DNA from 2 places in the Streptomyces dryopteridis genome. Region 1 is predicted to be linked to the other one. Evidence: riboswitches for the same ligand, from Rfam matches in the RefSeq annotation. Region 1 holds a riboswitch; the other holds the start of a gene.
The links. A riboswitch is a leader RNA that binds a small molecule or an ion and turns the genes downstream of it on or off. The one in region 1 is predicted to bind glycine.

Region 1 (15,124 bases):
GTACTGCTCGGAGATCGGCTTGTCGAAGCCCATCTTGACGCGGATGCCCGCCAGGGCCGTCTCGTTCGTCTCGCGACCGGCGTACATCAGGGCCGGATCGGAGCCGGTGATCTTCGGCACCGCGAAGAAGATGCCGAAGGTGACCACGGAGACCACCAACAGCGTGGCGACGACGTTGAACAGTCGCCGTATGAGGTAGACGAGCACTGCAGTCGGCCGCCGGACGGGCGCCCGGCCCCGGGTGGGGGCCGGACGCCGCCCGCGGCCTTCACCTGCCCTTCGGACTAGCGCATGTGCGGTGAAGGCGCGAGGCAGAACCCCGCTGGGCTGCGGTCCGCCTCCGGGGCGACCCGCGCGCCGCCCGGTGGGGCGGGGGCGCGGGTCCTCCCGGTCGACGGTCGGGGGCGCGGGCCGGGGCCCGGGACCCCGTTACTTCTTCGAACCGCCGGCGATGCCGATGGTGGCGAGGTCGATCTTGCCCATCGACTCGTTGAAGTAGACGTTGGTCAGCCGCGGGTTGTGGTAGACGAATGCCTTGTCGAAGTTGATCGGCAGGTAGAGCGCCTTCTCCATGACCTTCTTGTTGATGTCCGCGTAGATGGCCGCGGCCGCCTCCGGGCTCGCCGCGCCGGCCGCCTTGTCGAACAGTTCGTCGATCTCCTTGTCACGGAGCTCGGTGTAGTTGTTGTTGCCGTTCGGCAGGATGAACGCGGAGTCCACCAGCGGCTGGAGGAAGCCCGCGCCGGAGTTGTAGTCGGCGCCCCAGCCCATGACGATGATGCCGTAGCCCTTCTTCTTCACGTTCTCGGGCGAACCGATCACGGAGGAGGAGAGCTTGCCGTCGAACTGGTCGATCTTGGCCTTGATGCCGACCTTGGCGAGCGATGCCTGGAGGGACTCGGCCGTCTTCACCTCGGGGGCGCGGTTGTTGCGCACGGCGATGGTGGTCTCGAAGCCGCCAGGCTTGCCGCACGCGGCGAGGGCCGCCTTCGCCTTGTCCTCCTGCGGCTTGCCCGCGGTCAGACCGAAGGGGTCGTACTTCTTGTCCGAGCCGGGCACGCCGGGCGGCAGCATGTTCGCGCCGAGGTCACCGGAGGTCGGGCCGCCGCGCGCGGTCTGCAGGGACTTGGGGTCGGCCGCGTAGATGACGGCCTTGCGGCACTCGATGTTGTCGAAGGGCGCGACCGTCTGCGGGAAGGCGAAGTAGCGGATGTAGCCGGTGAACGGGTTGTCCGCCGACGCCTTCAGCTTCGGGTCCTTGAGGACCTTGTTCTTGCCGGCCTGCTGCATGCCCGTGCCGTCGACGGCGAGGTCGATGTCCCCGCTGATCAGGCGCTGGTCCATGTCGTCGGGGTTGGTGGTGTACGTGTACGTGACGGTGTCCGGCAGGGCCGTGCGGATCTTGTCCGTCTTCGGGTCCCACTGGTCGTTGCGCACGAACTTCGCGCCCTTGGAGGCGGTGAAGCTCTCGATCTTGTACGGGCCCGTGGCCACCGGCTTGTTGGTGTACGTGGCCCCGTTGTCCTTGGCCTTGGGCACCGGCGAGGAGGTCGGCATGGCCAGCAGGTACGGGAAGTCGGAGTTGGCGGTGGCCAGGTTGAAGACGATGGTCTTGTCGTCGGGGGTCTGCACCGACTTCAGGCCCAGCTTGTCCGGGTCGGTGTCCTTGTAGGGGCCCGGGTACTTCTGACCCTGGTCGAGGATGTCGATCAGGTACGTGGGACCGCCGGAGAGCACGTCCTGGGCGAAGGTCCGCTCGATGCCGTACTTGACGTCCTTCGAGGTGATCGGCGTGCCGTCCTCGAACTTGACGCCGTCCTTCAGCTTGAGCGTGTAGGTCTTGCCGTCGTTGCTGACCACGGGCAGGGCCTCGGCGAGGTCGGGCACGACCTTGGTGCCGTCCTTGCCCGGCTTGCTGTCGTAGGCCAGCAACTGGCGCACGTAGAGCCGCTGGAGGTTCCAGACCCAGCCGTAGTAGGCGCGCGCCGGGTCGAGGTAGTCCACGTCCTGCGGGCTCCACAGCCGCAGGTCGCCGCCCTTCTCGGTGGACGGGTTGGCCACGGCGTTCACGGCCGCGTCGAATCCGGGACCCTTGGGGGCGCCCTTGGAACCGCCGTCGGAGTCGCCACCGCCACACGCGGTGGCGGTCAGGGCGAGGGCGGCGGCGACGGCGGTCGCCGCGAGCACCTGCTTTCTGCGGATCACGAGCGTTCAACCTCCTGGGATGACACGGGTGTCACGGCCCGCACACGGGGTGTCGGGCGTGGGTGGTGCGGACGGAGCGTGCGGGGGGTGCGTGCGAGGGGTGCCGCCCGGCCCCGGAAGGCCGGGGGAGGGTCAGTTGCCCTTGGGGTCGAGGGCGTCGCGCAGCCCGTCCCCGAAGAGGTTGAAGGCGAGCACGGTGACGAAGATCGTCAGGCCGGGCACGATCATGTACATCGGGTCGTCCTGGTACACCGGGACGGCGTCGGCGAGCATCTTGCCCCAGGAGGCCGTCGGCGGCTTGACGCCGGCGCCGAGGAAGCTGAGGGCCGCCTCCGTGAGGATGTTTGTCGGGATGATCAGGGTCGCGTAGACCAGGATCGGGGCGACCAGGTTCGGCAACAGCTCCTTGATCAGGATGTGTCCGCGCCCGGCGCCGAGGCTGCGGGCCGCCTCCACGTACTCGCGTTCGCGCAGCGAGATCGTCTGGCCCCTGACGATGCGTCCGATGTAGGGCCAGCCGAAGAAGCCGATCACGAGGATCAGCACGCCCATCCGCACGCCCGAACCCTCGAACCCCCAGATGGAGTTGGGGACCACCGAGACCAGGGCGATGGTGAACAGCAGCTGCGGGAAGGCCAGCAGCAGGTCCATGACCCGGCTGATGAGGCCGTCGACCCAGCCGCCGAGGAAGCCGGCGAGGGCGCCGAGCAGGGACCCGATGACCACCGAGACGAAGGCGGCGAGGAAGGCCACGACCAGGGAGATCCGGGCGCCGTAGACGATCCGGCTGAACACGTCGCGCCCGTTGGTGGGTTCGACGCCGAACAGGTGCTCCGAGCTCATCCCGCCCCAGGCCCCGAGCGGGGTGCCCAGGTCCGGGTCGAGCAGCTCCTCGTGGAACTCGTTCGGCGGGTGGCCGAGCAACTTGACGATCAGCGGCGCGAAGACCGCGACGAGGATCAGCAGGATCACGACGATGCCGCCGGTCAGCGCGATCTTGTCGCGCTTGAGCCGGGTCCAGGCGATCCGGCCGGGCGAACGACCTTCGATGGCCTTGGCCGGAACGTCGGCCACGACCACCGGGGCGGGCGTTTCCGCGCTCGTGTCGTGCAGTGGTGCCGTCATCGTGGTGGGGACCCCTCTCGGCCGACGGGTGCGTCGGCCCATGCCCGCCGCGCGGGGCGGCGTGGTGGTGCGGCGTTGGTGCGTGGGTGCGGGAGGTGCGTGGTGCGGGACGCGGGTGCCCCGTGCGTCGTCCTCGGCAGCGGGGCGCGCCGGGGACGGGCGGGGCGTGGTGCGGTGGTGCCGGTGGTACGGGCGTGCAGGCGGTGCCGTGGTGCGGGCGGTGCGAACGTGCAGGCGGTACGGGTGGTGCCGGCGGTGCGTGTGGTGCGCGGGAGCGGTCCGGAGGGCCGGTGCGCGGGACTCGTGTCGACTTCTCGACGTGACCCACCGCTCTTGGGTGGGGAGTCTTCATGCCTGCCCGGAGCAACCACCAGAGCCGCCCGCGAATGGATGCCCAACCGTAATATCCGGCCCCGGTCCCCGGTATCCGAACGAAGGGGTCGGCTCAGCGGAGCAAGAGCGGTCGTTCGGCCCCAATCGGACATCGGCGTCGAGCCGGGCGTGCGGGGCGCGTTCGGGCACGCCGCGAGCGGTGCGGACCGTTGGTTTCCGGACATGACGGAGGCCGCGGCCGACGGTGGGTCGGCCGCGGCCTCGGGCGCGCGTCTCGGGATGCGGGCAGCGGCCCGCGCGGTGCCCCGGCGGTCCGGGGCGGGGGTGTCACCAGCCGGGGGCCTGGCCCTCGCGGTCGTAGAACGGGCGGGCCTGGGCCCGCATCCACATGGCCACCGGGTCGTGTTCGTCGCCGAGGGCGACGGTGCACACGGGCACCCCCTCCGGAACCACGCCCACGGACTGGCGCATCATCTCGCGCACCGATTCCAGGGCCGGAGCGGAGGCGTCGTAGAGGTCGAGGCCGACGGCGAGGTACGCCTGGCCGAGGGCGGGTTGCACCCAGGCGCGGCGCAGCGAGCGGACGGCCGGGGTGCGGTGGGCGTGCTGGGCCAGCAGGGCGTAGAACCGGGGCAGTTCCAGGGCCGGGTCGGAGAGCCGCAGCGGTCCGGCGGGCATCCGGTCGAGGCCGGTGGCGATGCGGCGCAGGTCGGCCCAGGGCACGCCGACGCCGCCGCCCCGGGCGTGCGGATTCAGCCACAGGCCCCAGCGGTCGGGGTAGAGGGCGCGGGCGATGTCGCGGCCGGTGACCACCTCGTACTCGCGGCTCCAGCCGCTGGCGTCGAGTTCGCGCGGGGAGGTGACGCAGGGCGCGTAGCCGAGCCCCTCGACCTCCATGCCGCCGTACTGCGCCTCCGGGGAGCCGGGGCGGCCGTGCCACAGGAGCATCCACAACCGGCCCTCGGCGAGGGCGCCGAGCAGCCGCTCGTACCCCTCCCAGCCCCCGGGGGTCACCTGACGCATGGCGTCCTCGACCTGTCCGGCCGCGGCCGTGCCCGACGCACTCACCCGGTACCCCTCTTCGTCCGCCCGTCGTCCCACACACGCGCCCGGGCACACACGAGTGCCCGGGAACGAGTCCAGCTTAAGGCGCGCTACCGCTGGTGGAAGGGGCGTACGCGCGACCCGAGCCAGTCGGTCATCGGATCGCGGACCGCGTCGAGGTCCACGAGCTGTACCGGCCAGGGGGCCGGGACCCGGCCCAGGGCGCGGCCGAGGGCGTCGAGGGCGAGTTCGCGCAGGTACGGGTCGGGGCCCTCGAAGCGGACGCCGACGCACAGGTTGGCCTCGTCCCCCTCCACCGAAACCAGGCAGCGGTGGGCGACGAGGATGCCGGGCAGGGCCCGGAACTCGGCGCTCGCCGCGTTCAGGAACTCGACCGGGTCCTCCTGCCAGTACGGCTCCCAGAGGCGGACCCGGCCGCCGCCGGGCCCGTCGAGTTCGGTGCGGTCGGCCCGGCACAGCAGGGCGACGGCGGGCGGCGGCAGCGGGACGCCGACCACCCCGTCGGGGTTGACGGCGATGCCGAGCTGCGGCGGCAGGCCGCGGGCGAATTCGACGGCGGGGGCGACGGTGAAGCCCATGTGGTCGCCGACGCAGATCCGGAACTGGCTCTCGGAGCTGTAGACGGGCACGTAGGGCAGGCCGCCGATGTCCATCGTGGGGAGGGTGAGCGAGGGGCTCTGCGGGCCGCCGCCGGCGGGCAGCGGGACCCACACGTGGGCCCGGGCCAGGGCGGCGACGATCCGTTCGCCCGCGTCGGGGCGCTCCAGGTTCTCGCCCAGCACCTGTTCCAGTTCGTTGGCGGGCCAGCCGCCGCCGTCGCCGAGCATGTGGTCCTCGTTCTGTCGTGTGCCGGCGTGCCCCGGTCGGCGCGCGCGGCCCGGTCGTGCGTGCCGCCTCCGAGGCTAACCCGCCCCGTCAGGGACGGAATTCCAGGGGGCCGAGGCCGTCGGCGGCCCGGCGGTCCACCAGCAGGGTGGAGGCGCAGCCGGGCGGGACCCGGCCGGCGCGGGCGGCGGCGAGGAGCCGTCCGGTGGCGGCCCGGTGCCGGGCGAAGGCGGCCGCCGAGACCCCGCGGCCGCGGGCGGCCTGGCCGGCGAGGGCCTGGGCCGGGTCCACGTCGAGCAGCAGCAGGTGCAGTTCGCGCCCGCGCCGGCGGGCGGTGCGGGCGAGCAGGGCGCGCACCCAGCTGTGGGTGCCGCAGTCGTGGACGACGAGGGAGCGGCCGGTGCGCAGGGCCCGCCACAGGCCGGCGTAGTGGGCGAGCCGGACCAGCGGGCGGTAGACCTCGTAGGGGAGGCCGGCCGGGATCCGGCGTTCCCAGCGTTCGCGGGTGTCCTGGGAGTCGACGACGCGGCCGGCGGGCACGGCGCGGCGCATCAGGGTGCTCTTGCCGCCGCCGGGCAGGCCGGAGACGACGATCAGGTCGCCCTCGCGGAAGCCGAGCGGGCCGGGGACGCGCCCGCGCAGGTCGCGGACGGGGCCGGCGGGCCGGGGTCGGGCGTGGGCTTGCGCGGGCACCCCGGGCACCGGTTCACGGTCCGTCACGGCGCGCGCCGTCGGGTCCGCCGTGCGCGCCGTCTCCCCCTCGGCCTCGTGTCGTTCCTCGGTCGCCGTCCGAAATCCCCACACCGTGATCGCCTCCCCCGTCTCAAGGGTCTTTCGACCCTCTCCCATCAAATGTAAAGGGACGGTAATGTGCCGCCCCCGGTTCCCCGTCTCGTACCCATCCGGCCCCCCTCGGACCCGGGTCGCCCGCAGTGCCCCGATTCGCCCGAAACCGTTTTCGGCCCGGACCCCCACGGGCGGGTCCGGCGTGCAATGATGTGCGCGAGTCGGCCCGGCCGGCTCGACCCAATTGCATACCGGCCGCTTGAATCCGCGCGGGAGAGTTCCGGGCACCTGTGGTGTGCCGGGCGCCGAAGGAGCAAGACCCTCCCTTGAATCTCTCAGGCCCCGCACCGCACGGATGAGGCAGATCTGAAAAGCGAGCGCCGCCCCTCGGGACGCGCGCTCCACCCAAGGTGCAAGCCGTGGCGCGACACGCCCGGCGAACCTCTCAGGTTCCGATGACAGATGGGGAGGATCGTCCTCGTCACGTCCTGTCGTCGCCTTGGCATTTTGGGAGCCCCACCCATGAGCAACGCCCCCCGTCTGACCGCCCTCGACGCGCTGCACCGCTCGCTCGGCGCGACCATGACCGACTTCGCGGGGTGGGACATGCCGCTGCGGTACGGCAGCGAGCGCGACGAACACAACGCGGTGCGCACCAAGGCCGGTCTCTTCGACCTCTCGCACATGGGCGAGATCACCGTCACCGGCCCGCAGGCCGTGAACCTGCTGGACTTCGCGCTGGTCGGCAACATCTCCACGGTGGGCGTGGGCCGGGCCCGTTACACCCACATCTGCCGGGCCGACGGCGGCATCCTCGACGACCTGATCGTCTACCGCCTCGGCGAGACCGAGTACATGGTGGTGGCCAACGCCTCCAACGCGCAGGTGGTGCTGGACGCGTTGACCGAGCGCGCGGCCGGCTTCGAGGCCGAGGTCCGCGACGACCGCGACGCCTACGCGCTGATCGCCGTACAGGGCCCCGAGTCCCCCGGCATCCTGGCCTCCCTCACCGACGCCGACCTCGACGGCCTGAAGTACTACGCCGGTCTGCCCGGCACCGTGGCCGGGGTGCCGGCGCTGATCGCGCGCACCGGGTACACGGGCGAGGACGGCTTCGAGCTGTTCGTGGCCCCCGAGCACGCCGTGGAGCTGTGGCAGGCGCTGACGAAGGCCGGCGAGGGCGTCGGCCTGGTCCCCTGCGGCCTGTCCTGCCGCGACACGCTGCGCCTGGAGGCGGGCATGCCGCTGTACGGGCACGAGCTGACCACCGAACTGACCCCGTTCGACGCGGGGCTGGGCCGGGTCGTGAAGTTCGAGAAGGAGGGCGATTTCGTGGGCCGCGCCGCCCTGGAGGCCGCCGCCGAGCGCGCCGCCGAGCGGGCCCCGCGCAAGCTGGTCGGCCTGGTCGCCGAGGGCCGCCGGGTGCCCCGCGCGGGCTTCCCGGTGGTCGCCGACGGCGTGGTGATCGGCGAGGTCACCTCGGGCGCCCCCTCCCCCACCCTCGGCAAGCCGATCGCGATGGCGTACGTGGACGCGAGCCACGCCGCGCCCGGGACGGCCGGTGTCGGCGTGGACATCCGCGGTACCCACGAGCCCTACGAGGTCGTGGCCCTGCCGTTCTACAAGCGTCGGAAGTGACGCCGGCGGGCCCGTCGCGTCCGTCACATCCGTCTCGTCCCACGGGACCGTGGTTCACCAGCACTCCCCCGCGTACAGGAGAATTCAGCTCATGAGCACCCCGCAGCAGCTTCGTTACACCGAGGAACACGAGTGGGTCACCGAGGGTGACGCCGAAGGCGTCGTCACGGTCGGGATCACCGAGTTCGCCGCGAACGCCCTCGGCGACGTGGTCTACGCCCAGCTGCCCGCCGTCGGCGACACCGTGACGGCCGGCGAGACCTGCGGCGAGCTGGAGTCCACCAAGTCGGTCAGCGACCTGTACGCCCCGGTCTCGGGCGAGGTCGTGGCGGCCAACGAGGAGGTCGTGAACGACCCGGCGCTGGTGAACACCTCCCCCTTCGAGGACGGCTGGCTGTTCAAGGTGCGCGTGGTGGAGGGCGGCGAGGACAAGCTGCTCACCGCCGAGGCGTACGCCAAGCTCACCTCCGGCTGAGTCCGCTTTCCTCGGCCTTCCCGGCACCACCCCGTCGCGCGCGGGGCGGCCGGCCCCGGCTCTCGTCCCGGGTCGGCGCCCCCCGCGCGACGCGCCCGCCCGGGACCGCACCCCCGGCGCGGCGGGTCGGGCACCGGGCGCCCGATCGACAGCGATGAACCAAAACATCCCAGGGAGCCCCTGATGTCTGTTCTGAACACCCCTCTGCACGAGCTGGACCCGGACGTCGCCGCCGCCGTCGACGCCGAGCTCGCGCGTCAGCAGTCCACCCTGGAGATGATCGCGTCGGAGAACTTCGCTCCGGTCGCCGTCATGGAGGCCCAGGGCTCGGTGCTCACCAACAAGTACGCCGAGGGCTACCCGGGCCGCCGCTACTACGGCGGCTGCGAGCACGTGGACGTGGTCGAGCAGATCGCGATCGACCGGATCAAGGCCCTGTTCGGCGCCGAGGCCGCCAACGTGCAGCCGCACTCGGGCGCGCAGGCCAACGCCGCCGCGATGTTCGCGCTGCTGAAGCCGGGCGACACGATCATGGGCCTGAACCTGGCCCACGGCGGTCACCTGACCCACGGCATGAAGATCAACTTCTCCGGCAAGCTCTACAACGTGGTCCCGTACCACGTGGACGAGACCGGCCAGGTGGACATGGCCGAGGTCGAGCGCCTGGCCAAGGAGTCCAAGCCGCAGCTGATCGTCGCGGGCTGGTCCGCGTACCCCCGTCAGCTCGACTTCGCCGCCTTCCGTCGGATCGCCGACGAGGTCGGCGCGTACCTGATGGTGGACATGGCCCACTTCGCCGGCCTGGTGGCCGCGGGCCTGCACCCCAACCCGGTGCCGCACGCCCACGTCGTGACCACCACCACCCACAAGACCCTGGGCGGCCCGCGCGGCGGCGTCATCCTCTCCACCCAGGAACTCGCCAAGAAGATCAACTCCGCGGTCTTCCCCGGCCAGCAGGGCGGCCCGCTGGAGCACGTGATCGCGGCCAAGGCCGTCTCGTTCAAGGTCGCCGCCTCCCCCGAGTTCAAGGAGCGCCAGGAGCGCACCCTGGCCGGCGCGAAGCTGATCGCCGAGCGCCTGGTGCGCGAGGACGTCAAGGCCGTGGGCGTGGACGTGCTCTCGGGCGGCACCGACGTGCACCTGGTCCTGGTGGACCTGCGCAACTCCGAGCTCGACGGCCAGCAGGCCGAGGACCGCCTGCACGGCATCGGCATCACCGTCAACCGCAACGCGATCCCGAACGACCCGCGTCCGCCGATGGTCACCTCCGGCCTGCGGATCGGCACCCCGGCCCTGGCCACCCGCGGCTTCGGGGACGAGGACTTCGCCGAGGTCGCCGACATCATCGCCGAGGCCCTCAAGCCGAGCTACGACGCCGAGGCCCTGGCCGCCCGGGTCTCCGCCCTCGCCGCCGAGCACCCGCTGTACCCCTCGCTCTGAGCCCCGCGCGCCGGGGCCGGCAGCGGGCCGTACGGGCCCGCCGCCGGCGCCGGCGCGGGGAGCGGCGTGACGGTGCGCACGCGGTCGGTTCCGGCACGGGGCCGTTGTCCACAGGGGTCCGAGCCCCTCGTGACGATGGTCCCGCGGTCCTGCTGCCCTTTGCCCGGTCTTGACCCGGTGTGCGGCACGTAGCCTCCAGGTAAGGATCCGCGGCAACGGAGCCCACGCCACGTTTCCCCCTCAGGACGGACACGCCCTCCCATGGACATGAGCGCAGCGAATCGCAAGGGCCTCGGGCTCTTCGCGCTGATCATGATCGGTATCGGTTCCATCTTCGGCTCCGGCTGGCTCTTCGGCGCCGGCACCGCCGCCCAGGTCGCCGGCCCCGCGGCCCTCGTCGCCTGGGTGATCGGCGCGGTCTTCATCGGCATGATCGCCATGTCGTACGCGGAGGTCGGCGCCGCCTACCCCATCCCGGGCGGCATGGCCCGCTACGGCCACCTCTCGCACGGCCCGGTGCTCGGCTTCGTCACCGGCTGGGCGGTGTGGATCGCGGTGGCCTCGCTGATCCCGATCGAGTCCATCGCGGCCACCCAGTACATGTCCTCGTGGAGCTTCGGCTGGGCCAAGGACCTCGTCGACCCGGCCTCGCACCACCTGACCGGCTCCGGCATGGTGGTGGCGCTGCTGCTGACCGTGCTGCTGTGGCTGTCCTGCTACTGGTCGGTGCAGCTGCTGGCCCGCGTCAACGCCGCCCTGACCCTGGTGAAGTTCGCGATCCCGGTGCTCGCCGTGATCGCCCTGATCGCCTCCGGCTTCCACGTCGAGAACTTCAGTGCGCACGGCGGGTTCGCCCCGCAGGGCTGGACCGCCGTGCTGACCGCGGTCACCACCTCGGGCGTGGTCTTCGCGTTCAACGGCTTCCAGGCCGTGGTCAACCTCGGCGGCGCCGCCAAGAACCCCGGCCGGGCCATCCCGATCGCGCTCGCCGGCGCCCTCGGCCTCGGCCTGGTCATCTACCTGGCCCTCCAGGCCGCCTACCTCGGCTCGGTCCCGCCCGAGCACCTCGCGCAGGCCGGCGGCTGGTCCGGGGTCAACTTCAACTCCCCCTTCGCCGAGCTCGCCAAGCTGCTGATGATCCACTGGGTCGTGGTGATGCTCCAGTTCGGCGCGTTCATCTCCCCGGCCGGCTCCAACATCGCCAACGTGGCCTCCGCCGCTTACATGGTCCGCAACCTGGCCGAGACCGGCTTCTTCCCGCGCCGGCTCAAGGACACCCACCCGGTCTACGGCACCGCCCGTCCCGCGATGTGGCTGAACCTGGGCTTCTCGGTGCTGCTGCTGGTGACCGTCGGACACAGCTGGAAGACCCTCGCGCCGGTGATCTCGGCCGCCATGGTGATCTCCTACCTGATCGGCCCGATCGCGGTCGGCGTGTTCCGGATCACCAAGCCGGGGCTGCGCCGCCCGTTCCGACTGCCGATGGCCGGCCTGCTGTGCCCGCTGACCTTCGTCTTCGCCGCCCTCGCCCTGTACTGGTCGAAGTGGCCGAACACCGGCGTGGTCACCGCCCTGGTGCTGCCCGCCGCCCCGATCGCGATGCTGGTGCTGATGCGCCGGGGCACCCGCAACCTGGCCCGACAGTGCGCGCCCGCCGCGTGGATCGTGGTCTTCCTGATCGGCCTGTCCCTGATCTCCTGGCTCGGCGACCCGGCCTTCGGCGGCCGGGGCCTGGTCTCCGGCGGGCTGGACGCCGTGCTCGTCGCGGCCCTGGCCCTGGGCACGTACTTCTGGGCGGTCCGCGCGGGCGTCCGCGCCCACCACGCCGGTCTGCCCGGCCCGGAGCCCGTGATCGAGGGCGCCGAGCCGACCCCGGCGGCCTCCGAGTCGGCCACGAGCCCCGCCCGTGAGGATGCCGGTGCGCTGACCCACGCCTGAGGTCACCCGCCTGGCGGGCGGCGGACCGGGCACGTGATCCGTGACCGGTCCGCCATCCTCCCGAGACCCGCGACGGACGAGCCGTTCACGCACACGCGATAGGCTCGTCCGTCGGGACAAAATCCGCGAAACACCACCTCTCCTGCCCCTCCCACCCACGAGCAGACAAGGGAGTCTCCCCCGTGGCCATCTCCGTCTTCGATCTCTTCTCGATCGGCATCGGTCCCTCCTCCTCCCACACCGTGGGCCCGATGCGCGCCGCGCGCATGTTCGTGGCCCGACTGAAGAAGGACGGGCTGCTCGCCCAGACCGCCTCGGTCCGGGCCGAGCTGTACGGCTCCCTCGGCGCCACCGGGCACGGCCACGGCACCCCCAAGGCCGTCCTGCTCGGCCTGGAGGGCCACTCCCCCCGCACCGTGGACGTGGAGAGCGCCGACGACGAGGTGGAGCGGATCCGCTCCACCGGTCGACTGCGCCTGCTGTCCACCGAGATAGGGGACGCCCACGAGATCGCGTTCCACGAGCCCACGCAGCTGATCCTGCACCGGCGTCGTTCCCTGCCCTACCACGCCAACGGCATGACCCTCTTCGCCTACGACGAGGCCGGCGCCCCGCTGCTGGAGAAGACCTACTACTCGGTCGGCGGCGGGTTCGTCGTCGACGAGGACGCGGTGGGCGAGGACCGCATCAAACTCGACGACACCCCCCTCAAGCACCCCTTCCGCACCGGCGACGAGATGCTCCGCCTGACCCGGGAGACCGGGCTGTCCATCTCCTCGCTGATGCTGGAGAACGAGAAGGCATGGCGCACCGAGGAGGAGATCCGGGCCGGGCTGCTGGAGATCTGGCGGGTCATGCAGGCGTGCGTCGGCCGCGGCATGTCCCGCGAGGGCATCCTCCCCGGCGGCCTGCGGGTCAAGCGCCGCGCGGCCTCCACCGCCCGGCAGCTGCGCACCGAGGGCGACCCGATGATGCACCGCTCCGAGTGGACCACCATCTACGCGATGGCCGTCAACGAGGAGAACGCGGCCGGCGGCCGGGTCGTGACCGCCCCCACCAACGGCGCGGCCGGGGTCCTGCCCGCCGTCCTGCACTACTACGTGAACTTCGTGCCCGGCGCGGACGAGGACGGCGTGGTCCGCTTCCTCCTCGCCGCCGGCGCCATCGGCATGCTGTTCAAGGAGAACGCCTCCATCTCGGGCGCCGAGGTCGGCTGCCAGGGCGAGGTCGGCTCGGCCTGCTCGATGGCGGCCGGCGCCCTGGCCGAGGTCCTCGGCGGCACCCCGGAACAGGTCGAGAACGCCGCCGAGATCGGCATGGAGCACAACCTGGGCCTGACCTGCGACCCGGTCGGCGGCCTCGTCCAGATCCCGTGCATCGAACGCAACGGCATGGCCGCCGTCAAGGCCGTCACGGCCGCGAAGATGGCCATGCGCGGCGACGGCAGCCACAAGGTCTCCCTCGACAAGGTCATCAAGACCATGAAGGAAACCGGCGCCGACATGAAGATCAAGTACAAGGAGACCGCCCGCGGCGGCCTCGCGGTCAACGTCATCGAGTGCTGAGCACGCCCCCTCCCGCGCACGCCCCGTCGGACCCTCCGGCGGGGCGTGCGCGCGTTCGCGGGGAGGTCACGGGTGGGGGGACGGGTCCGCCCGGGCGGGGGACGTCGGGGGCGCGGGCGTGCGCATCGCGGGCCGGCGTCGTTGAACCGGGTGCCTCGTGTGTGCGGTGGGGCGGTTGGGGCTGGTGGGACAACGCGGGACGCGTCCATCCGGGGAGCGGATTCTCGCCGTGGCCCGGCCGATTCCGGCCATGGGTGCCCTGGTTGGCGGAAGGCCCCAAGAAGCCCTGGAAGTAACGGTACTTCCCTTTGTGGGCACGGGTCGCGTGAGTCGCGAAGAATGTCCAACGTCCGTACCCACCCTCCGGTAACGGCAAGTTCAGGCCGTTTCACCCGGGTTGGGGTTTGAAACCGGTTGGTCACGCTTCAGTGGGAAGAAGCCGCTCTGAGGTGGTTGGCGATGATCCACATGCGTCACAGTTGTCACACGCGACGTCGCAGTCACCCCCACCTTTGGTTTTCTCGTCCTTGGAGGACAAGAACATGGCAAGCATCCGCACCACCCGCGTGCTGTCGGCCCTCGCTTCGATCCCGTTCGCCGTCGCCGCCTTCGCGGGCGTGGCGCAGGCCGACAACGGCGCCGGCGCGGCCAACGCGTCCAACGCGACGGTCGCCAGCCTCGTGGGCAGCGGAGTCGGGGGCAACAACCTCGGCAACTCCGGCACCGTGCAGCAGGGTGCGACCGGTTGGGGCGCCTCCAACCAGAACAACACCGCCCAGGCCAACGGCTCCGGCTTCACCGCGATCGGCCAGTCGAACAACAACGACTCCGTGGCCGTCAACGTCCCGTAATCGTTGCCCGGAAGCCCTCTCGGGCTGCCGTTCTCGGTCGGCCGTCGGCCGGGGGTCCGCCCCCCGGCCGGCGCCGCCGCCCGATCGGGCCCGCCGCGTCCACGGGAGACGGACACAGCACGCTCCACCCCTTCGGAGACCTCCCCTCCCGGCCGCGGCCCCGGCCCACCCCCGCATCGCGTCCTCCGCACTCGTGCTCGGAGGGCGCGTTCGCGCGTCGCGGCCCGGGGAACCGGCCGGCGCGGATCGGTGTCATGGTGGACAGAGTCCTCTGTCCGTGCCGGGAAGGGCCCGGCCCTCGGTGAGGACCCGGTCCCCAGGGGAGTGCCTCATGTACAGCACCATCGGACGACGCCGCGCCATCGCCGCGGTCACCGGCGCCCTGCTCACCGCCTCGGTGGCCCTCGCCGCCCCCGCCGGCGCCTCCGATCGCGAGACCGGCACGGTCAAGCCCGCCGCCAAGGCCGCCGCGAGCTTCTCGCCCCTGGTGGTCAACGCGCGCACCGGCTCCCACTGCACCTACGACCGGCTCGTGATCGACGTGCAGGGCACGAGCGTGCCCGGGGTCTCCATACGCCCGGTCGACAAGCTCTACCACGACGGCTCCGGCGAGCCGGTGAACCTGCCGGGCAAGTTCTTCCTGGAGATCCGGCTGAACCCGGCCCAGGGCCACACCGACGAGGGCCAGAACGCCTACCAGGGCCCGCGCCTGACCACGCTGCCGTACAACAAGCTCAAGGGCCTGGCCTACACCGGGGACTTCGAGGGCTACGTCACCTTCGGCACCGCCTTCGCGACCAAGCCCACCTGGAGCACCTTCACCCTGGACAACCCCAAGCGGATCGTCGTGGACTTCCCGCACGCCAAGACCTGCTGAC
Region 2 (15,124 bases), 4.1 Mb from region 1:
GGCCGGGGTGGTGGTCGGCCTGTTCGTGCGGCCGGAGGTGCCGGCGCTCGTGCAGCCGTACCTGTCGATCGCCGTGGTCGCCGCCCTCGACGCCGTCTTCGGCGGCCTGCGGGCCATGCTGGACGGCATCTTCGTCGACAAGGTCTTCGTGGTCTCGTTCCTGTCGAACGTGGTCGTGGCCGCCCTGATCGTGTTCCTCGGCGACCAGCTCGGCGTCGGCTCCCAGCTGTCCACCGGTGTGGTCGTGGTGCTCGGCATCCGGATCTTCTCCAACGCCGCCGCCATCCGCCGTCACGTCTTCCGGGCCTGAGGCCGCCGATGAACGAACCACGCGTCCCCGGACCCGAGCCCGTCGACCCCCGGTCGGCCTGGGCCTCCGGTTCCGTGCCCGCCGGCCCCGAACCGGAACCGCCGCCCGGCGAACCGCCGGCGCCGGACGGCCGACGGCGGCTGGCCGGCGCCCTGTGGCCGCCGCGGATCAGCCGTTCCCAGGTGATCGTGGCCCTGTTGCTGTTCACCCTCGGGCTGGGCCTGGCCATCCAGGTGCGCTCCACCAACGAGTCCGATCCGCTGCGCGGCGCGCGGCAGGAGGACCTCGTGCGGATCCTCGACGAGCTCGACGGCCGCACCAAGCGGCTGGAGGAGGAGAAGCAGGGACTGGAGGCCCAGCGCAAGGAGTTGGAGACCAGCTCCAACCAGGCCGCCGAGGCGCGCCGCCAGAACGTCGAGAAGGAGCGCCAACTGGGCATCCTGGCCGGTACGGTGGCGGCCGAGGGGCCCGGGATCACGCTGCGGATCTCGGACCCGGCGAAGAAGGTCGAGGCCGACATGCTGTTGGACGCCGTCCAGGAACTCCGCGCGGCCGGCGCGGAGGCCATCCAACTGAACGACGTGCGGCTGGTGGCCGGGTCCTATTTCGCCGGTTCGGGCGGAGAGGTGACGGTGGACGGAACCGCGATCGCCCGGCCGTTCGTGTTCCGGGTCATCGGCAGGCCGCAGGACCTGGAGCCCGCTCTGAACATCCCCGGGGGCGTCGTGCAGACCCTGGAGAAGGAGCAGGCCACGTCCACCGTCGTCCGCTCTGCGAAGATCGTCGTGGACGCCTTGCGGCCTGCGGAGCAGCCTGACTACTCTCGGTCGTCATCGCCGTGAGGCGGGACGGTCGAGGGAGTGGCCCGCGCGGGATCGTGCCCGCGGGGGGTCGACGCACCGAAGAGGCGGTGCGTGGTGGAAACTGTCCGGTGGTCGCGGACGTTGTCAGAATGTCCGGGTCGGCAGGTGTGTGTGACGAAGGTTCGTCCTGCCCCACGGGCGGGTCTGTTTCGGTCAAGGGGAATCGCCCGTGAAGTTGTTTGAGAAGTTGTTCGGCAAGAAGAAGCGTGAGGAAAGCGGAACGGCTCGGCATCGCGCCGGCCACGGTTCCGCCGAGGACCAGGGCGAGCGTCCCCTGTTCCGGGACGAGGTGGCGGGCACCGGAGGGCATCCCGGAGGACACGCCGCGTCGACGGTTGACCCCGCCGGTTCCGGACGCATAGGTTTCGGTGAACCATCAACCTCAAGTGCGGGTGGAGGGTTCACGCCCGACCCGTACGCCACCCATGCCTCCGCGGGAGCACCGCGGCACGAGGAGCCGTCCATGTCGGCCGTGCAGGTCTGCAGCAGGTGTGGTCACCGCAGTGACGCGGTGAGCCGGTTCTGCTCCAACTGCGGTGCTCCGCTGCGGCCGGGTCTGACTCCGGAGCGCGCTTCGGAGACCACGTCCACCATCTCGATCTCGGGTCTCGAGGCATACGAGGCCGAGGCGACGGGTCAGCACCTGTCCCCCTCGCTCTCCCCCGAGGCCGAGGCCGCGGTGAACGCGCTGCCGCCCGGCTCCGCCCTGCTGATCGTGCGGCGCGGCTCCAACTCCGGCAGCCGCTTCCTTTTGGACGGCGACCTCACGACCGCCGGTCGACACCCGCAGAGCGACATCTTCCTGGACGACGTCACCGTCTCCCGGCGGCACGTCGAGTTCCGCAGGGTCGCCGGCGGCGGGTTCACCGTGGCCGACGTCGGCAGCCTCAACGGCACGTACGTCAACCGCGAGCCCATCGAGACGGTCGGCCTCCACAACGGCGACGAGGTGCAGATCGGCAAGTACCGGCTCGTCTTCTACGCGAGCCTGCGGAGCATCTGACCCGGAAGGGGTCCGATCCATGCTGCGTACACCGACAGGCGGTGCCGGCAACGGCACCGCCGGCTCGGCCGGCCGTCTGGTGAGCATCGGCACGGTGCTCACCAGGCTCCGCGACGAGTTCCCCGAGGTCACCATCTCGAAGATCCGCTTCCTGGAGGCGGAAGGGCTCGTGGAGCCCAGCCGGACCCCTTCGGGGTACCGCAAGTTCAGCGCCGAGGACATCGAGCGACTGGCCCGGATCCTGCGCCTCCAGCGGGACCACTACCTCCCGCTCAAGGTGATCCGGGAGCAGCTCGACGCGATCGACCGGGGCGAACGGCCCCGGGTGCCCGCCCCGGCCGCCCCCGGCGACGCGGAGGCCCCCGGCGGGCCCGAGCGGGGCGCGGGCGTCGTGCTCGGCGTCGTGGAGAACCCCACCGTGGCCCGGATCGGGCGGGCCGAACTGCTCGCGGCCGCCGAGGTGGACGAGGAACGGCTCGCGGAGTGGGAGTCCTACGGGCTGGTCGCCGAGGACGCCGTCGGCGGGTTCGACGCCGACACCGTGGTCGTGGCCCGGCTGTTGGCCGATCTCGGCCGGCACGGCCTGGAACCCCGGCACCTGCGGGCCATGAAGGCGGCCGCGGAACGCGAGGCGGGGCTCGTGGAGCAGCTCGTGGCACCGTTGCGGCGGCACCGCAACCCCCAGACCCGCGCGCACGCCGAGGCGCACACCAAGGAGCTCGCGGGGCTGTCCGTGCGGCTGCACGAGGCCCTGGTCCGGACCGCTCTCGGGGTGCGGCTGCACTGAGCAGCGGCAATCCGACTACCCAAACCCTCCGTGCACGGCCTAGGGTTGCTGTGTGAACGAGCTCGACGTTGTGGGTGTCCGGGTCGAAATGCCCTCGAACCAGCCGATCGTGCTCCTGCGTGAAGTGGGAGGCGATCGGTACCTCCCCATCTGGATCGGACCGGGCGAGGCGACCGCGATCGCCTTCGCCCAGCAGGGCATGGCACCGGCCAGGCCGCTGACGCACGACCTGTTCAAGGACGTGCTGGAGGCGCTCGGCGAGGAGCTGACCGAGGTCAGGATCACGGATCTGCGGGAGGGCGTGTTCTACGCGGAGCTGGTCTTCGCCAGTGGCGCGGAGGTGAGCGCGAGGCCCTCCGACGCCATAGCGCTGGCGCTGCGCACGGGGACGCCGATCTTCGGCAGCGAGGGGGTGCTCGACGACGCGGGCATCGCGATCCCGGACGAGCAGGAGGACGAGGTGGAGAAATTCCGCGAGTTCCTCGACCAGATCTCGCCCGAGGACTTCGGTACCGGAAACCAGTGACCAACGGTCGGTCCTGCCGGCGCCGCGTGGGGCCCATCGGAGAGCCGGTCACCCTCGGTGAGGGGATCCGGCCCGGTGGGCCCGTTCCGTGTTCGCAGCGTGACGGCGGGTGGGGAACTCGTCGGGACACCCCGTCCGGGGACGCGTCGCGGACCCGGAATTCACGGCCCATTCGAGTAGCCTTTCCCCGAAATGAGGCACGGGAAACCACTCTCAGGGTGATTGTCACTCGGCACGGCGAGTGTGGCGATCGTTGACGCACCCCTGGTGACTGCCTACCGTCGATGTGGCAGGTCAAGGACGGAGGGTCGGGCGTGAGGATCACGGGCGACGGTACGACCGGGGGCACCCCCGTGCGCGGCGGGGGCGGGCCGTTCCCGCGGCACGGCTCCGGCTCCGACCCGGCGCGCCGCGGGCCGGACGAGGACGCCGCCGACGCGGCGGACGGCGGAGAGGGCGGCGAGGAGCCCGCCGAACTGATCGGCTACCGGGGCCCGACGGCGTGCGCCGCCGCCGGCATCACCTACAGACAGCTGGACTACTGGGCCCGCACGGGTCTGGTCGAGCCGAGCATCCGGCCCGCGCACGGCTCCGGCACCCAGCGGCTCTACGGCTTCCGCGACGTGGTCGTGCTGAAGATCGTCAAGCGCTTCCTGGACACCGGCGTCGGGCTGCAGAACATCCGTACCGCCGTGCGCCACCTCCAGGCCCGGGGCTTCGCCGACCTGGAGCGGGTCACGCTGATGAGCGACGGGGCCACCGTCCACGAGTGCACCTCCCCCGATCAGGTGGTGGAGCTCCTCCAGGGCGGCCAGGGGGTCTTCGGGATCGCGGTGGGCGTGGTCTGGCGGGACGTGGAGGCGGCCCTCGCGCAGCTGCACGGGGAGCGCGTGGACACCGGGGAGACCCTGATCCGGCCGAATCCGGCCGACGAGCTCGCGGCCCGCCGCAACCGGGCCGGCTGAGTCCGGGGAACCCGAACGCGCGAGCGGTGTCACGTGTGCTCGCACGTGAGTGCGCCCGATTGTCGGTGGCATCGGGCAGCATCGGGGGGTGAGATCCGCGCCGACCATCCTGCACCTCGACATGGACGCCTTCTACGCCTCGGTGGAGCAGGCGGCGAAGCCCAGCCTGCGCGGGAAGCCGGTGATCGTCGGCGGGCTCGGACCGCGCGGGGTGGTGGCCACCGCCTCCTACGAGGCCCGGGTCTTCGGGGTGCACTCGGCGATGCCGACCGCCCAGGCCCGCCGTCGCTGTCCGAACGGCGCCTACCTCGTGCCCCGGTTCGAGCTCTACCGGGCGGTGAGCGACCGTGTGATGGGGCTGCTGCGCGAGCTGTCCCCGTTGGTGGAGCCGCTGAGCCTGGACGAGGCGTTCGTGGACCTGGAGGCCGGCGGGGTGGCCTTCGACGAGCCCTCGGCGCGGCGGGTGGGGGAGGAACTGCGGGCCGCGATCCTGGCCGCGACCACGCTCAGCGGCTCGGTGGGGCTGGCCGGGTCCAAGATGCTGGCGAAGGTGGCGTCGGAGGAGGCCAAGCCGGACGGGCTGCTGCTGATCGCGCCCGGGACGGAGCGGGAACTGCTGGCGCCGATGTCGGTGCGGACCCTGCCCGGGGTCGGGCCGGCCACCGGCGAACACCTGCGGCGGGCCGGGATCACCCTGGTGGGCCATCTGGTGGAGGCCGGGGAGGACGAACTGACGCGGATGGTGGGGCGGGCCCACGGGCCGGCCCTGTACCGGATGGCGCTGGGCCTGGACGACCGGCCGGTGGTCGCCGAACGGGACGCGAAATCGGTGTCCGTGGAGGACACCTTCGACGTGGACCTGCACGATCGGCTGCGGATCCGGGCGGAGGTCGCGCGGCTGGCCGACCGGTGCGTGCGGCGGCTGCGGGCCTCGGGGCACTCGGGGCGGACCATCGTGCTGAAGGTGCGGCGCTACGACTTCTCCACCCTGACCCGCTCCGAGACCCTGCGCGGGCCCACCGACGACCCCGTGGTGGTGCGGGAGGCGGCGGCGCGGCTGCTGGAGGGCGTGGACACCACGGGCGGGGTGCGGCTGCTGGGGGTGGGCGTCTCGGGCCTGGCCGACTACACCCAGGAGGACCTCTTCGCGCAGGCCCTCGGGGAGCGGGAGGAGGAGGCCGCGGCGGAGGCGGCGGCCGCCGAGCCGGAACCGGCCGAGGGGGCCGGGACGGGGGCCGAGGGCGCGGAGGGCGAGGCGCCGGACGGGCCGCGAGAGCTGCCCGGGGCCCCCGGGTCCGACGTGCGGCACGCGGTGTACGGGCCGGGGTGGGTGCAGGGCAGCGGGCACGGGTGGATCACCGTGCGCTTCGAGCGGCCCGGTCCGGTGCCGGGCCGCTCGCGGACCTTCCGCACGAGCGATCCGGAGCTGTCGGCGGGGGAGCCGCTGCCGCTGCCCGACGCCCGGGGGCCGGCGGTCCCGTGGGCGCCGCCGACGGAGAGCGGGGAGAAGTCCGGGGACGTTGCGCCGGACGGGGCCGAGGGGGCCCCGGGGGCGGTCGGGGCCTGAGGGGCGGGGCGGGTGAGCCGCCGCCCCTCAGCCGTTCCTGGGGTCCTCCTCGGGCATCCGCCCGAAGTCCCGGTCCCGGCCCGGTCCGACGGGCGGCGGGGCGCCGCCCGGCAGGGTCACGTCGAGCCCGTAGTGGTGGTAGAGCTGCAGCTCCTGCTCGGGCGAGAGGTGCCGGCCCACCCCGAAATCGGGCGCGTCCCGGATCAGGGAGCGTTCGAAGGGCACGTACAGCGTGTCGCCCACCAGTTCGCTCGGCTCCAACGGGACGAACGCGTCCCGGCTGAAGATGCCGGTGCGGACGGCGGCCCATTCGGGCACCCCGGTCGCGTCGTCGAGGTACACCTCGTCCACGGTGCCGATCTTGGCCCCGTTGCGGTCGAACGCCTTGCGGCCGATCAGGCTGCGCGGATCGATGTCGGTCTGCACGGTCCCTCCAACGGGTCGCAACTCCTCCGTTGTGACCACAAAACGGCATTTCCGGGGGGTGGGCCACTCGACCGACTCCCGAGTGGGGCCCCGAACCCCGCTGGTAGGCTGGGTCACGGCTGTCGACCCTGTGCGGGAGAGTCCTCCGTTCGAACCTGACGGAGGCGCCGAAGGAGCAACTCCTCCCCGGAATCTCTCAGGCAGACGTACCGCACGGACGAGGCCACTCTGGAAAGCAGGGTCGGGGGTCGACCGCGCCGGTGGCCGGTTCCCTTTCCTCACCGACGGTGAAAGCCGGCGCGTCCCGGGCGACCCCCGAGCGCACCGGTGAAGCTCTCAGGTCGAGATGACAGAGGGGGAGGCCGTTCGGGTGCCCGCGCCGTGGTGCCCCTCGCAGGTCGTACAGACCCAGGAGGCCTCCGTACATGACCGCCAACCGCATTTCGCTCACCCAGCTTGAGCGAGGCATCCCCTTCGAGCAGCGCCACATCGGCCCGGATGCCGAGGCGCAGGCGAAGATGCTCGCCCAGGTGGGCTACGGCTCCCTGGACGAACTGACCGCTGCCGCGGTCCCGGACGTGATCAAGAGCGCCGAGGCGCTGAACCTCCCCGGTGCCCGCACCGAGGCCGAGGTGCTGGCCGAACTGCGCTCGCTCGCCGACCGCAACCAGGTGCTGACGTCGATGATCGGCCTCGGCTACCACGACACCTTCACCCCGCCGGTGATCCTGCGGAACGTGATGGAGAACCCGTCCTGGTACACGGCCTACACCCCGTACCAGCCGGAGATCTCCCAGGGCCGCCTGGAGGCCCTGCTGAACTTCCAGACGGTCGTGGCCGACCTCACCGGCCTGCCCACCTCCGGGGCCTCCCTCCTCGACGAGGGCACCGCCGCCGCCGAGGCCATGACGCTGGCCCGCCGCGTCGGCAAGGTCAAGGGCGGGGTCTTCCTCGTGGACGCCGACGCCCTGCCCCAGACCATCGCCGTGATCGAGACCCGCGCCGAGCCCACCGGCATCGAGGTCGTCGTCGCCGACCTGTCGGCCGGCATCCCCGAGGAGATCGCCGAGCGCGGGATCTTCGGCGCGCTGATCCAGTACCCCGGCGCCTCCGGCGCGGTCCGCGACATCAAGCCGCTGATCGACCGCGCGCACGAGCTCGGCGCGATCGTGGCCGTCGCCGCCGACCTCCTCGCCCTGACCCTGCTCACCTCGCCCGGTTCCCTCGGCGCGGACATCGCGGTCGGCACCACCCAGCGCTTCGGCGTCCCCATGGGCTTCGGCGGCCCGCACGCCGGCTACATGGCCGTCCAGGCCAAGCACGCCCGTTCGCTGCCCGGCCGGCTCGTCGGCGTCTCGGTGGACGCGGACGGCAACAAGGCATACCGCCTGGCCCTCCAGACCCGCGAGCAGCACATCCGCCGCGAGAAGGCCACCAGCAACATCTGCACCGCGCAGGTCCTCCTCGCGGTGATGGCCGGCATGTACGCCGTCTACCACGGCCCGGACGGCCTCAAGGAGATTGCGCGGCGCACCCACCGGTACGCGACCCTCCTCGCGGCCGGCCTGCGCGCCGGCGGGGTCGAGCTCGCGCACGAGGCGTTCTTCGACACCGTCACCGCCGTCGTCCCCGGCCGCGCCGACGCCGTGGTCACCGCCGCCCGCGAGGCCGGCGTGAACCTGCACCGCGTGGACGCCGACCGCGTCTCGATCTCCTGCGACGAGACCACCACCCGCGCCGCCCTGACCGCCGTGTGGGGCGCCTTCGGCGTCACCGCCGACGTGGCCGCCCTCGACGAGAGCACCCCCGAGGCGCTGCCCGAGGCCCTGCTGCGCGCCGACCAGTACCTCACCCACCCGGTCTTCCACCAGCACCGCTCCGAGACGGCCATGCTGCGCTACCTGCGCCGACTGTCCGACAAGGACTACGCGCTGGACCGGGGCATGATCCCGCTCGGCTCCTGCACCATGAAGCTCAACGCCACCACCGAGATGGAGTCGGTGACCTGGCCCGAGTTCGGCCGCATGCACCCCTTCGCCCCGATCGAGCAGGCCCAGGGCTACGCCACGCTCATCACGGAGCTGGAGGAACGTCTCTGCGAGGTCACCGGCTACGACAAGGTCTCGATCCAGCCGAACGCCGGTTCGCAGGGCGAGCTCGCGGGCCTCCTCGCCGTCCGCGCCTACCACCGCGCCAACGGCGACGAGCAGCGCACCGTCTGCCTCATCCCCTCCTCCGCGCACGGCACCAACGCGGCCAGCGCCGTCATGGCCGGCATGAAGGTGGTCGTGGTCAAGACCGCCGAGGACGGCGAGGTGGACGTCGCCGACCTCACCGCCAAGATCGAGCTGCACCGCGAGGAACTCGCCGTGCTCATGATCACCTACCCCTCCACGCACGGGGTCTTCGAGGAGCACGTCGCCGACATCTGCGCCCGGGTGCACGAGGCCGGCGGCCAGGTCTACGTGGACGGCGCCAACCTCAACGCCCTGGTCGGCCTCGCCAAGCCCGGCCACTTCGGCGGCGACGTCTCGCACCTGAACCTGCACAAGACCTTCTGCATCCCGCACGGCGGCGGCGGCCCCGGCGTCGGCCCGGTCGGCGTCCGCGCCCACCTCGCGCCCTTCCTGCCCAACCACCCGCTCCAGCCCACCGCCGGCCCCGAGACAGGCGTCGGCCCGATCTCGGCCGCCCCCTGGGGCTCCGCCGGCATCCTGCCGATCTCCTGGTCCTACGTCCGGCTGATGGGCGGCGAGGGCCTCAAGCGCGCCACCCAGGTCGCGGTGCTCGGCGCGAACTACATCGCCAAGCGCCTGGAGCCGCACTACCCGGTGCTCTACACCGGCCCGGCCGGGCTCGTGGCCCACGAGTGCATCGTGGACCTGCGCCCGCTCACCAAGGCCACCGGCGTCAGCGTGGACGACATCGCCAAGCGCCTGATCGACTACGGCTTCCACGCCCCGACCATGTCCTTCCCGGTGGCCGGCACGCTGATGATCGAGCCCACCGAGTCCGAGGACCTGACGGAGATCGACCGGTTCTGCGACGCGATGATCGCGATCCGCGCCGAGATCGAGAAGGTCGGCTCGGGCGAGTGGCCGGCCGGGGACAACCCCCTGGCCAACGCCCCGCACACGGCCGCCGCGCTCGGTGGCGACTGGGAGCACGCCTACACGCGGAACGAGGCGGTCTTCCCCGGCGGCGTGAACGCGGCCGAGAAGTACTGGCCGCCGGTGCGCCGGATCGACGGCGCGTTCGGCGACCGCAACCTGGTCTGCTCCTGCCCGCCCCTGGACGAGTACGAGGGCTGAGCCGGCCCCCGCGCGCGGGTGAGGTGACGAAGGGCGGGCCGGGGACGGTGTCCCCGGCCCGCCCTTCGGCGTTCGGTCCTCGGGCGGCGCGCGAGCGGCTCGCTCAGGCGGCGGTCGCCACCCCGGCCGCGATCAGCGGCCGGTGCGGGGCGAACACCCGCCCGTCGGGCAGCAGGCCCCCGGTGTCCTCGAAGAGCAGGACGCCGTTGCACAGCAGGCTCCACCCCTGTTCGGGGTGACCGGCCACGGTGCGGGCGGCCTCCCGGTCGGTGGACTCGGCTGACGGGCAGGCTGGCTGGTGCTGGCACATGGCTGCGTTCTTTCGCTGCGTCGTGGACTGTGTGCTACGGCTCGGTACGTCTGACATCGCCGTCCCCCAGGGTCACCCCCGCGTCGACGCGGGGAGCGGATGCTCAGTCTTCCCCCAAGACAGGCCGTTCGCAGGGATTTCCCGCCGGCTGTCCTCACAGAGTCAGGACGCGTCACCCTCGCGGGCGGTTCGACACCGCCCACCGGTCCCTTCGGATGGTTCCGGCCGGCCCGAACGGGCCGGCCGGAGGGTCCGAACGGGTCAGGCCGCCGCTTCGCGCGCCAGGGCCTCCCGCGCGAGGGCCGGCGGGGCCAGTCGATGGGTCATCACCGGCAGCAACTCCGAGACCGGGTGCGGCCGGTGGGCCGCGATCCCGGGCGGCGCCGGGGCCAGCGGCACCAGCAGATCGGCCGGGGCGGGCAGACCGGCCGCCGGGTTGGCGTTCACCGCCCCGTGCAACCACAGGGTCAGCATGTACAGCTCCGGTACGGACAGCAGTCTGGGCTGCACGTCGCGTCCGAGGGACTCGGCCTGGCGCAGGGCCCGTTCGGTGGAGGCCACGTAGGGGCCCTCGAAGAAGTGCGAGAAGACCCAGCCGTCGGGGGTCAGGCGGGTCTCGGCGGCGGCCACGTACCGGTCCCCGCCGCGGATCAGGAACCGCCACCCCACCAGACGGGTGCGCGGCGGACGACCGTCCGCGCCGGCCGTGACGCGGTCCAGCACGTGGACGGGGAGCGGGAGTTCGGGGGTGAGTCGGCCTTGGAGGGCACGCAGGGACGGCGTGTGGGCCTCGTGGACCGCGGTGGGCGAACCGAGGGCGGCGAGGACGCCGCGAAGGGCGGCGGCGGGGGCCGGGGGGAGGTGCAGCGGCATGATGACGGGTCGCCTCTCACTGTGGGAGACCGGTGGAGCGGGGCAGGGGCGTGCGGGGGTGCGGACGGCGCTGTCGCGTTCCGGGGTCAGAGGGGGCCGGGAGGGGCGATGGCCGCGCTCCCACTCTCTGCCTCGTGGTGCGGAGTTTATACGACATGTGTTCACGCGGTGTTTCCGGGGGCTGTCCCGGCCATTGCGAACCAGCCGTTCACCGTACCCGCTGACGTGGATTTCATGCCCGGTGCGTGCGGAAGTCACGCCCTGACCTCGGAGGTTACCGGACGTGTCGATCGCTGGAAAGGGGCCGAATTCCGAAGCGGGCACATCCGGGCGGGAATTGCGTCTTGCCACATGCCGGATGAATGTGCCGACGCGCCGTCTCGGCCAAACCGGCGCGCGCCGGTGGCCCGGGGCCCCGATCGGGCGTTAGGGATCACCGGGGCGGGGCATCATCGACCGTGACGCGCGCCCCGGGTCAGCAGGGGAGCATCCGAGGAGGGACGCCTCGATGGGGGAGAAGGTCGTGGCAGGCGGATTCGACCTGTCCGATCGGCAGCGGTATCGGCGCAAGCTCCACGAGTGTCTGGAGGGGCTGGAGCGACTGCTGGCGGAGAAGAGGTTCGATCGGCCCAAGAACATGATGGGGCTGGAGATCGAGTTGAATCTCGCGGGTGCGGACGGACTGCCGAGAATGCTGAATGCGGAGGTGCTGGAGCGTATTGCGAGCTCCGATTTCCAGACCGAACTCGGAATGTTCAACCTGGAGGTCAACATACTCCCGCACCGTCTCGACGGCAGGGTTTTCGACCGACTCGCCGAGGAGATCGGCACCGGTATCGGATACGCGCACCGACAGGCCGCCGAGATCGACGCCGGCGTGGTCATGATCGGGATCCTGCCGACGTTGGCGAGCGAGGACCTCGTGCCCGCGAACCTGTCCGCCGTGGACCGGTACGCGCTGCTCAACGACCAGATCCTGTCGATGCGGGGGGAGGACTTCACCCTCGACATCGACGGGGTCGAACGCCTGGAGTGCACCTCGGGCTCGATCGTGCCCGAGGCCGCGTGCACCTCCGTGCAACTGCACCTGCAGGTCACCCCGGGCCGGTTCGCCGACGTGTGGAACGCGGCCCAGGCCGCCGCCGCCGTGCAGATAGCCGTCGGCGCCAACTCCCCGTTCCTCTTCGGGCGGGAGCTGTGGCGGGAGTCCCGGCCGCCGCTGTTCCAACAGGCCACCGACACCCGCCCGCCGGAGCTCCAGGCCCAGGGGGTCCGGCCCCGGACCTGGTTCGGGGAGCGCTGGGTGGACTCGGCGCGCGAGCTGTTCGCCGAGAACGTGCGCTACTTCCCCGCCCTGCTGCCCATCTGCGACGAGGAGGAGCCGCTGCGGGTGCTCGACGCGGGCGGGGTGCCCGCGCTGCGCGAACTCGTGCTGCACAACGGGACCGTCTACCGGTGGAACCGGCCCGTGTACGGGGTCGTGGACGGGGTCCCGCACCTGCGGGTCGAGAACCGGGTGCTGCCGGCCGGCCCGACCGTCGCCGACGTGGTGGCCAACGCGGCCTTCTACTACGGTCTCGTGCGCACCCTGGCCGACGAGCCGCGCCCGGTGTGGGGACGGCTGCCGTTCGCCGAGGCCGAGGCGAATTTCGACGCCGCCTGCCGGTACGGCATCGAGGCCCGGCTGCGGTGGCCGCGCCGGGGCCGCTCGGGCGGGCTCGCGGCGGTGCCGGCGGTGCGGCTGGTCCTGGACGAGCTGCTGCCGATGGCCGCCGCCGGGCTCGACGCCTGGGGCATCGACCCGGCCGACCGCGACCACTACCTCGGGATCATCGAGGAGCGCTGTCTGCGCCGGGTCAACGGGGCCTCCTGGCAGGTGGAGACCTACCACCGGGCGCTGGCGGACGGACTGGACCGGCGGGCCGCGCTCGTCGCGACCACCCGTCGGTACACGGAGCTGTCCCACCGGGGCGAGCCCGTGCACACCTGGCCGGTCGGGCTCGCGGGGGCGGGGGCGGCGGCCGGGCGCTGAGCGGCCCGCCCCGGGGCCGGGGCGCGCCGTGCCCGATCCACAGGTCCACCCGGCACCATGGTCCGGTCAAGGAGTGGGCCGTGGGACGGGAGCGAACGTGCGGGTGGACGGGCCGGTGGCGGCGGGAGCGGGCGGGAACGGCGGAGCGGGCGGGTCGGCCGGAGCGGGCGGCGGGCCGGCGGGCGGGGGCGGGTCGGCGGGGCCGCTCGATCCGCTCGGCCTCGGTCTCGACGAGGGCCGGCGGCGCCGCACGCTGCGCGACGAGACCCTGCTCGTGCTCGGCCTGTCGCTGGGCGCCAGCGGGGTCTCCTCGCTGATCAGTTTCGTCGGCTCGCTCACCAAACCCGGCGGGCTGGCCGACCAGGCGGCCACCCTCAACGGGTCCGCCGCCCCCGGCCGGCCCTGGCTCGACCTGTCCTGGCAGCTCTTCGGGATCGCCTCCGCGCTGGTGCCCGTGCTGCTCGTGGCCCACCTGCTCACCCGTGAGGGCGCGCCCGGGCTGCGGGTGCTGGGCTTCGACCGGACCCGGCCCGGGTTCGACCTCGGGCGCGGGCTGCTGGTGGCGGCGGGCATCGGCAGCGCGGGGCTCGCGTTCTACCTCGGCACCCGGGCCTTCGGGCTGAACCTGACGGTGGTGCCGGAGGCGCTGCCGGGGGTGTGGTGGAAGTTCCCGGTGCTGCTGCTGTCCGCCGTGCAGAACTCGGTGGTCGAGGAGGTCATCGTGCTGGGCTACCTGGTGCGGCGGCTGGACGGGCTGCGCTGGTCGCCGGTGGCGGTGCTGCTGGGCAGTTCCCTGCTGCGCGGCTCCTACCACCTGTACCAGGGCATCGGCGGGTTCGTGGGCAACGCGGTGATGGGCGCGGTGTTCGTGCTGCTGTACCGCAAGTGGGGGCGGGTGGGGCCGCTGGTCGTGGCGCACGCCCTCCTCGACATCGTGGCCTTCGGCGGGTACGCGCTGCTGGCCGGGCACGTGAGCTGGCTGCCGACGGCGCCCTGAGGGCGCGGGCGCCCTGCCGGGGAGTCAGGCGGGGGGAGCGGCCCGCAGTTCGGCGTCGAGGACCGTCACGGCGTGTCCCGCGACGAGGGTGCGGGGGCCGTCGAGCCGCACCCGGACCAGCCCCGTGCGGGCGCCGCCCTGCCGGCCGACCAACTCGCGCCGGCCGCCCAGGCGCGGGGACCAGAACGCGGCCAGGGCGGTGTGCGCGCCGCCCGTGACGGGGTCCTCGTCGATGCCGACGGCCGGGGCGAAGCTACGGGAGGCGAAGTCCCAGCCCCGGGCCGGGTCCTCGGCCGGGGCGGTCACCATCACGCCGGGGTGCCAGGCGCGCAGCGCGGTGAGGTCGGGCACGACGGCGCGCACGGCCGCCTCGTCGGGCAGTTCCACGATCAGGTCGCCCACGTGCGGGTCGGTGGCGTGGACGGAGAGCACGGGCGCGCCGCCGAGGGCCTCGCGGAGCCCGTCGGGCACGGGCACCGCGGTGGTGGCGCAAGCGGGCAAGGAGAGGGTGACCAGGCCGTCGGCGGCGACGGCGGCGGTGAGGATCCCGGCGCGGGTGCGGAAACGGGCCGTGCCGTCCGGGGCGAGGCGGCCGGCACGGGCCAGGACGTGCGCGGTGGCGAGGGTGGCGTGCCCGCACAGGTCGACCTCGGTGGTCGGCGTGAACCAGCGCAGCGCCCAGTCCGCGCCGGAGCCCGGGGGAAGGGGGTGGGCGAAGGCGGTCTCGGCGTGGTTGACCTCGGCGGCGACGGCGCGCAGCCAGTCGTCGGCGGGGAAGCCCGACTCCAGCAGGAGGACCCCGGCGGGGTTTCCGTGGAAGGGCCGTTCGGCGAAGGTGTCGACGATCCGCAGGCGCACGCGCCGACGTTACCTCGCTCGGCGGCCGTGAGGGGGGCGTGGCTCAGGGGGGCGAGGCGACCCCGATCGGGGTCTGCTTCGGCCGGAGTGCGGCCTCCAGGAGGGGCCAAGCGTCGAGTTCCGTCGGGCCGCGGTCGGTGGGGTGCCAACCCGCGGTGAGGGCCGCGTCCAGGAGGGCTCGGACGGCGCCGGGTTCGTGGAGGTTCAGGCCGGGTCCCGCGACGAGGCCCACGTCCCCGGAGCCGAAGGGGGCGCCGCCGGGGACGTACCGGTCGGGGCCGGCGGCGAAGACCAGG

Region 2: it holds a riboswitch for glycine, as region 1 does, so the genes downstream of both, gcvP (aminomethyl-transferring glycine dehydrogenase) here and gcvT (glycine cleavage system aminomethyltransferase GcvT) in region 1, are expected to answer to the same signal.

The regions. Positions count from the first base shown of each region.
Region 1 is NZ_CP187113.1:1,477,119-1,492,242, forward strand. It holds gene ACN20G_RS05910 (ABC transporter permease) at 1-207, opposite strand, end outside; gene ACN20G_RS05915 (ABC transporter substrate-binding protein) at 430-2,205, opposite strand; gene ACN20G_RS05920 (ABC transporter permease) at 2,338-3,330, opposite strand; gene ACN20G_RS05925 (enhanced serine sensitivity protein SseB C-terminal domain-containing protein) at 3,991-4,731, opposite strand; gene ACN20G_RS05930 (enhanced serine sensitivity protein SseB) at 4,818-5,555, opposite strand; gene ACN20G_RS05935 (AAA family ATPase) at 5,644-6,402, opposite strand; glycine riboswitch at 6,600-6,699, shown strand; gene gcvT (glycine cleavage system aminomethyltransferase GcvT) at 6,862-7,977, shown strand; gene gcvH (glycine cleavage system protein GcvH) at 8,069-8,452, shown strand; gene glyA (serine hydroxymethyltransferase) at 8,636-9,892, shown strand; gene ACN20G_RS05955 (APC family permease) at 10,154-11,830, shown strand; gene ACN20G_RS05960 (L-serine ammonia-lyase) at 12,013-13,395, shown strand; gene ACN20G_RS05965 (hypothetical protein) at 13,938-14,246, shown strand; gene ACN20G_RS05970 (AMIN-like domain-containing (lipo)protein) at 14,578-15,123, shown strand.
Region 2 is NZ_CP187113.1:5,556,803-5,571,926, forward strand. It holds gene ACN20G_RS24015 (small basic family protein) at 1-310, shown strand, start outside; gene ACN20G_RS24020 (DUF881 domain-containing protein) at 319-1,152, shown strand; gene ACN20G_RS24025 (FHA domain-containing protein) at 1,301-2,176, shown strand; gene ACN20G_RS24030 (MerR family transcriptional regulator) at 2,196-2,963, shown strand; gene ACN20G_RS24035 (bifunctional nuclease family protein) at 3,016-3,489, shown strand; gene ACN20G_RS24040 (MerR family transcriptional regulator) at 3,804-4,454, shown strand; gene ACN20G_RS24045 (DNA polymerase IV) at 4,543-6,021, shown strand; gene ACN20G_RS24050 (PRC-barrel domain-containing protein) at 6,049-6,447, opposite strand; glycine riboswitch at 6,571-6,669, shown strand; gene gcvP (aminomethyl-transferring glycine dehydrogenase) at 6,873-9,758, shown strand; gene ACN20G_RS24060 (DUF5999 family protein) at 9,862-10,068, opposite strand; gene ACN20G_RS24065 (hypothetical protein) at 10,330-10,941, opposite strand; gene ACN20G_RS24070 (glutamate-cysteine ligase family protein) at 11,450-12,973, shown strand; gene ACN20G_RS24075 (CPBP family intramembrane glutamic endopeptidase) at 13,227-13,970, shown strand; gene ACN20G_RS24080 (PhzF family phenazine biosynthesis protein) at 13,995-14,828, opposite strand; gene ACN20G_RS24085 (hypothetical protein) at 14,872-15,124, opposite strand, start outside.